3 regions of the Pseudoalteromonas sp. T1lg22 genome follow, and region 1 is predicted to be linked to each of the others. Evidence: predicted binding sites of a transcription regulator. Region 1 holds the regulator's gene; each other region holds the start of a gene.
The links. The regulator MetJ, encoded in region 1, represses methionine synthesis genes. The targets are predictions, from matches to a motif close to TAGACGTCTAGACGTCTA.
Positions count from the first base shown of each region.

Region 2: a site for MetJ is predicted at 1,001-1,018, ahead of metK (methionine adenosyltransferase). Genes of this name have one in related genera too.
Region 3: a site for MetJ is predicted at 1,163-1,180, ahead of C2M24_RS07065 (methylenetetrahydrofolate reductase). Genes of this name have one in related genera too.

Region 1 covers NZ_PQBY01000006.1:517,140-519,420, reverse strand. The annotation lists gene C2M24_RS04625 (malic enzyme-like NAD(P)-binding protein) at 1-1,244, shown strand, start outside; gene metJ (met regulon transcriptional regulator MetJ) at 1,308-1,628, opposite strand; gene metB (cystathionine gamma-synthase) at 1,806-2,281, shown strand, end outside.
Region 2 covers NZ_PQBY01000006.1:360,550-362,830, forward strand. The annotation lists partial or broken gene tkt (transketolase) at 1-785, opposite strand, end outside; gene metK (methionine adenosyltransferase) at 1,133-2,281, shown strand, end outside.
Region 3 covers NZ_PQBY01000010.1:266,724-269,004, forward strand. The annotation lists gene C2M24_RS07060 (M16 family metallopeptidase) at 1-753, opposite strand, end outside; gene C2M24_RS07065 (methylenetetrahydrofolate reductase) at 1,228-2,184, shown strand.

The DNA of each region.
Region 1 (2,281 bases):
CAGACTTTCGTCAACAAGCTCTTGATTATCACGCTTATCCCGTTCCAGGCAAAATCAGCGTTGAGCTGACTAAAAGTGCGGAAACGGTCAATGACCTAGCTTTGGCTTACAGCCCAGGTGTGGCTGAGCCGGTGCGCGAAATTGCCGCCGATGCCAACAATGCCTATAAATACACTGCGAAAGGCAATATGGTTGCGGTTATTTCTAACGGCACGGCAATTTTAGGCTTGGGTAATTTAGGTCCGTTGGCATCAAAACCTGTAATGGAAGGTAAAGCCTTATTATTCAAGCGCTTCGCAGGCCTTGATTCAATCGATATCGAAGTTAAACACCGCACCACGGAAGATTTTATCAACACGGTTGAAAATATTGCCGATACCTTTGGCGGTATTAACCTTGAAGATATCAAGGCACCTGAGTGTTTTGAAATTGAAAAAGCGCTGATCGAGCGTTGTAATATACCTGTATTCCACGATGACCAACATGGTACCGCCATTGTAACTGCGGCGGGCATGCTTAATGCTCTTGAGATTCAGGGTAAAGATATCAACGATGCCTTGATCGTTTGTTTAGGTGCTGGTGCAGCGGCTGTGGCCTGTATGGAGCTGTTGATTAAATGTGGCGCCCAGCGCGAGCACATCTATATGCTTGACCGTAAAGGTGTGATCCACACTCGTCGTGACGACCTGAACGAATATAAGCAAATGTTCGCAAACAACACGGATAAACGCACTCTGCAAGACGTGATCGCCGATGCCGATGTATTCGTGGGTGTATCTGGTCCAGATCTACTTTCTGCGGACGAGTTAAAGCTGATGGCCGACAAGCCAGTGGTATTTGCCTGTTCAAACCCAGATCCTGAAATTAAGCCAGAAGTGGCGCACGCTGCCCGTCAAGATTTGATTATGGCAACCGGTCGCTCTGATTACCCGAACCAGGTAAATAACGTTCTGTGCTTCCCGTTTATCTTCCGCGGCGCCCTGGATGTGCGCGCAACGGCTATTAATGATGAAATGAAGATTGCCGCTGTTGAAGCTATTCGTAGTATAGCTAAAGAGCCGGTACCACAAGAGGTATTGACCGCATCAGGTGTGACCGAGCTGGAGTTTGGCCCGCAGTACATTATTCCTAAGCCAATGGATCCGCGTTTATTGCCTCGCGTTGCTAAGGCGGTAGCCGAAGCCGCAGTGGCAACTGGTGTAGCGCAAATCGAGCTGCCAGAGGATTATATGAGCGATAAGTAATTTCCTTGTCGCCAAAAAAAAGCCCCAAGTTTTGCTTGGGGCTTTTTTTATGTGTTTGGAAAATCAATCATCACCGATCTCTGGGATCTCTAAGCCCATTTCCGCCATGATCTTACGCACTTCTTGCGGCACCTTCTCCGGATTATCCTTACGTAAGTCTTCATCGCCAGGCAGCGGTTGTCCGGTAAAAGCATGTAAAAATGCTTCGCAGAGCAATTCACTGTTGGTGGCATGACGCAGGTTGTTCACCTGGCGTCGAGTGCGTTCATCTGTTAATACTTTTAAAACGTTGAGCGGGATTGAAACGGTAATTTTTTTTACCTGTTGGGCTTTCTTACCGTGTTCCGCATAAGGGTGAATATACTCACCATTCCACTTGGCCATAATTTGCGTCTTGTTCTTTGGTCACTTAGGCATCAATAAGGGCGAAATTCTATCGTGTTGGAAAGGATAGTCAAATATTCCTCATATAGCTATTTAGACGTATAAATGTTTTGACTTCTATATTTGGATATTTTAACCTTTTGGACGTCTAAACATCCATTTCTGATTGGAGGCACTATGCCTAAGTTAAGTAAACAAACCATAGCGGTGCGCCACGGCATTGAAGCCGACCAACATCATGGTGCAGTTGTGCCCCCAATTTATTTATCCACTACCTATTCTTTTGCCGATTTTGATACCAAACGTCAGTACGACTATGGCCGCAGCGGTAATCCCAATCGCGATATTCTCGCAGAGGCTTTGGCCGAGCTTGAAGGCGGCGCCCGTGGCATCATTACCGCTACCGGCATGGCGGCGGTGCACCTGGTAACACAGTTGCTGACGCCCGCAGATACCCTTGTGATCCCCCATGATTGTTATGGCGGCAGCTACCGATTATTTACCTCCTTGGCCAAGCGCGGTTTATTAAAAGTGAAGGTGGTGGACTTCACCACTGCCGAGTGTTATCAGCAGCTTATCGATGCCAAACCTAAATTGGTATGGATTGAAACCCCCAGTAACCCAATATTGCGCCTGACCGATATTAAGGCCGT
Region 2 (2,281 bases), 160 kb from region 1:
CCGTGACAGTCATGGCTGCCCGATTTATTCGGTGAGCCGTAACCGATAACGGTTTTACAACAGATAAGGGTTGGCTTGTCGCCATTGGCACGGCCTTCTTCGATGGCCGCACGAATCGCTTCGCTGTCGTGACCATCAACGCCACGAACTACGTGCCAGCCGTATGCTTCGAAACGAGCAGGCGTATCATCGCTGAACCAGCCTTCTACTTCACCGTCGATTGAAATGCCGTTGTCATCCCAAAACGCGATCAACTTACCAAGACCTAAAGTGCCGGCCAATGAACAGGCTTCGTGTGAGATACCTTCCATCAAGCAGCCATCACCCAAGAAGGTATAAGTGTAGTGATCAACGATATCGTGACCGTCACGGTTAAATTGTGCCGCCAAGGCTTTCTCGGCGATAGCCATACCCACGGCATTGGTAATACCTTGGCCTAGTGGGCCGGTAGTGGTTTCTACGCCCGGCGCATAACCATACTCAGGGTGACCCGGTGTTTTTGAATGCAATTGACGGAAGTTTTTGATTTCTTCCATAGGCAGGTCATAGCCGCTTAGGTGTAACAGCGAATAAATCAGCATTGAACCGTGGCCATTGGACAGGATAAATCGGTCGCGATCAGCCCAATCAGGATTCGTTGGGTTGTGCTTCAAATAGTCGCGCCAAAGGACTTCGGCGATATCGGCCATGCCCATAGGGGCACCCGGGTGACCTGATTTAGCTTGTTGAACGGCGTCCATAGACAAGACGCGAATGGCGTTAGCGAGTTCTTTGCGAGATGGCATGAATTCTCCTACCTTTATATGTATTTGCGCTGGAAGATTCGCCTTTGCTCAAGCTAGCGAAGGCAAAATAGGTGCCCATTTTTACTTATTCATACGCCCCCTGCAAATAAAACTTGCGGCCAAAGTGAGCGACTTTAGAATTACTCATCAACTAGAGTAATTACTTCAGCTGATTTCGGGCAGTTGACGAGTTTGGCGAGTGAAAAGAAGTATTTTGGACGTCTAGGCGTAAAATTGCTATGCAAGGTGTGATCATTTAGCTAGAATATGCGCCTTATTTTTATGCTGCGCTGCGCCCAGAGGTTGGTGACGAGTTTGGGAAGCGCGAGACTTGTGAGAAGAAGCCAATGGCAAAACATTTATTTACTTCTGAGTCAGTATCTGAGGGACACCCGGATAAAATCGCTGACCAAATTTCAGATGCGGTATTAGATGCTATTTTGGAGCAAGACCCGCACGCCCGTGTCGCTTGTGAAACCTATGTAAAGACCGGCATGGTTATGGTTGGCGGTGAGATCACCACCAGCGCTTGGGTTGATATCGAAGAGCTTACGCGTAAAACAGTACGTGAAATTGGCTACACCCACTCAGACATGGGTTTCGATGCCGATTCATGTGCCATCCTAAACACCATTGGTAAACAGTCTCCTGACATCAACCAAGGTGTTGACCGTGCTCGCCCTGAAGATCAAGGCGCCGGTGACCAGGGTCTAATGTTCGGTTACGCGTGTAACGAAACAGACGTATTGATGCCTGCTCCTATTACCTATTCACACCGCCTGGTACAGCGTCAAGCGCACGTACGTAAAAACGGCGAGCTTCCTTGGCTTCGTCCGGATGCAAAATCTCAGGTAACTTTTGCTTATGAAAATGGCAAAGCAGTTGGTATCGACGCAGTTGTACTATCAACGCAGCACTGTGACACCATTTCACAGGACGCTTTAGTAGAAGCCGTGATGGAAACCATCATCAAACCAACGCTTCCGGCTGAGCTTATCACTTCAGCGACTAAGTTCTTTATCAACCCAACAGGCCGTTTCGTAATCGGTGGCCCTATGGGTGACTGTGGTCTGACTGGTCGTAAGATCATCGTTGATACATACGGTGGTATGGCTCGTCACGGTGGTGGTGCCTTCTCTGGTAAGGATCCATCAAAGGTTGACCGTTCAGCAGCCTACGCAGCTCGTTATGTTGCTAAGAACATTGTTGCTGCCGGTCTTGCAGATCGTTGTGAAATCCAAGTTTCTTACGCTATCGGTGTGGCCGAGCCTACCTCTATCAGCGTTGAAACCTTCGGCACAGGTAAACTGGACGAAGAGCACCTAATTGCACTTATCCGCAAGCACTTCGACCTACGTCCTTACGGCCTGATCCAGATGCTTGACCTTGAGCGTCCTATTTATCAGCCTACCGCTGCTTACGGTCACTTCGGTCGCGACGAATTCCCATGGGAAGCGACAGACAAAGTAGAAGCATTAAAAGCAGACGCAGGTTTT
Region 3 (2,281 bases), on a different contig from region 1:
CCAGTGCTTTTTCACCATGGCAATGGTTTCTTTAGGGTCAACATCGCCGACGATAACTAGAGACACATACTCTGGCTTGTAGAAACGCTTAAAGAAGGTTTGGCCGTATTCACTTTGATCCGGCATGGCTTCGATATCTTCAAAGAAGCCCATGGTGGTGTGCTCATAGGTGTGCTTATCGAAGGCTTCTTTGCGCACCGCCGCCAACAGTTTGCGAATTGGGCTGGCATTGTTCTTGAGGTATTCGCCCTTAACCGTCAGCGCCTCGGTGCGGAACTGCTCTTCGCTGTACCTGAGGTTTTGAAAGACATCGGCCTTGATTTCCAGCACCTTGTCTAAATGCTGCTTAGAGAAATTAAGGTGGTAATTGGTGTAGTCATTGGTGGTGTAAGCGCGGTTATCAACACCTGAGTTTTTCATGATATCGGCGTAGACATCTTCCGGGAATTTTTCCGAGCCCTTAAACATCATGTGCTCGAAGAAGTGAGCAAAACCTGTTTTGCCTTCTTCTACCTCGTTACGTGAGCCTACAGAAACTGGGATCTGCAGCGACACCACATCGGGATAATCGGTTTTTACCACCATCACCCGCAGACCATTGTCTAGCTCTTCTAATACATAGTCCTGGGCAAATACTTTATTGTTCTGTTGCGCCGTTGCCGCAGCGGTACTTGTTTGCGTTGTCTGCGTGCTTTGACATCCGCCTAGCGCAAGCGCCAAGGCAATGCCCGAGGCAATAACCGATAGTTTCATCTTCCTATCCTTTAAGTCTGATTGTTATCTGATTATTGATCCAATCCATTATGCAATAAATTCACCCAATGCGCGTAACCGACGGCTCATTTTGCTGTAAACAAATGTGTCAAAGGGGCGACGAGTGACCGAAGCCCCGCTTCGCAGCGCTCGGAGGTGGAGGCAGGGATGCCGACAGGAACCCAGCTTCATGGACGAATTATATGCACGATGGTTATGAACTCCCTCTTTGGTTGCCGTCGCCAACGCGACAAGATCTTAATTTGGAGACCGCAGTTGAGAAAGTCATTTGTAGGTCAGTGCTGTGCGCCGACAAGGTGAGAATGGTGCATATTTGTCGGCCTGGAAGGCCGACCTACAAGGCAACATGAATGAAATTCAACATTCATGAGTAAGTTTCACCAGAAAAAGGCTGTTTAGACGTCTAAATGGCTGTTATAGTGATTCCATTAACCGCATATGGGAATGAGGATCATGGCGCTAACACTGCAAGAGAAAATTGAAGACCCCCGCCAAGGGGTATACCTTATCGGCACTACACCACCGAAGACAGGTACGGACGATGGTAAGCTGCAGGCCATTGCCGAGAAGCTATTGGGTCGCTTGCATGAAATCGAGTACGACGGTGTTATCGTTTATGACATTCAGGATGAAAGCAGTCGCACCAATGTACCTCGCCCTTTCCCGTTTAAAGAGACCATAGACCCGCGTCATTACAGTGGCTTACTACGTCGCTTGTCGCAACTCGATGTGATCACTTATAAGAGCGTTGCCCAGCGCAGCGCCGGTGAGTTTAATCAGTGGTTAGATACCACCTATCAGGAATATAAACTTAATAACCTGGTGTTGGTCGGCAGCCCATCCTCAACCGGTGAAGTTAAACTAAGCCTAAATGATGCTTATACCCATATTGATGCACACGACCATGATTTCTTTTTAGGTGGTGTAACCATAGCCGAGCGCCATGCCAGCAAGGGTAATGAACACGAGCGTCTGCTGACGAAGACGGAGCAAGGTTGTAAGTTCTTTATCTCGCAAGCTGTCTACAATGCGCAAGCGACCATAGATTTGATCACCAGTTATGCCCGCAGTTGTCGCCAGCAAGGTCTGACACCGCAACGTATTATTCTCACCTTTACGCCCTGCGGCGGTGAAACCACCTTGGATTTTATGGAGTGGTTAGGCATTTCCGTACCTGAGGCGACCAAGTGGCGTATGCTCGATGCAGACAACACCTTAAGTGAATCGGTGCGGATTTGCCGCGAGAACCTGGATTTAATTCTGCGCAGCTGTGCCCATTTAGGCGTGCCTTTAGGCTTGAATATTGAGTCTTTAACCAACCGTAAAGAAGAGATCGATGCGTCGATTAATCTTTACCGTTTGCTTAAAGCAACCATGGAGCTGAGCCTGGCTGAGCGCCTTATCGCTTAAGCCGTAAGCTAACATTAGCGATTTACCCATCATACCAATTCTGTTAAGTATGTGATCAGAGATAGCGCTGGATAAATGATATGATAACAAGGCGGGA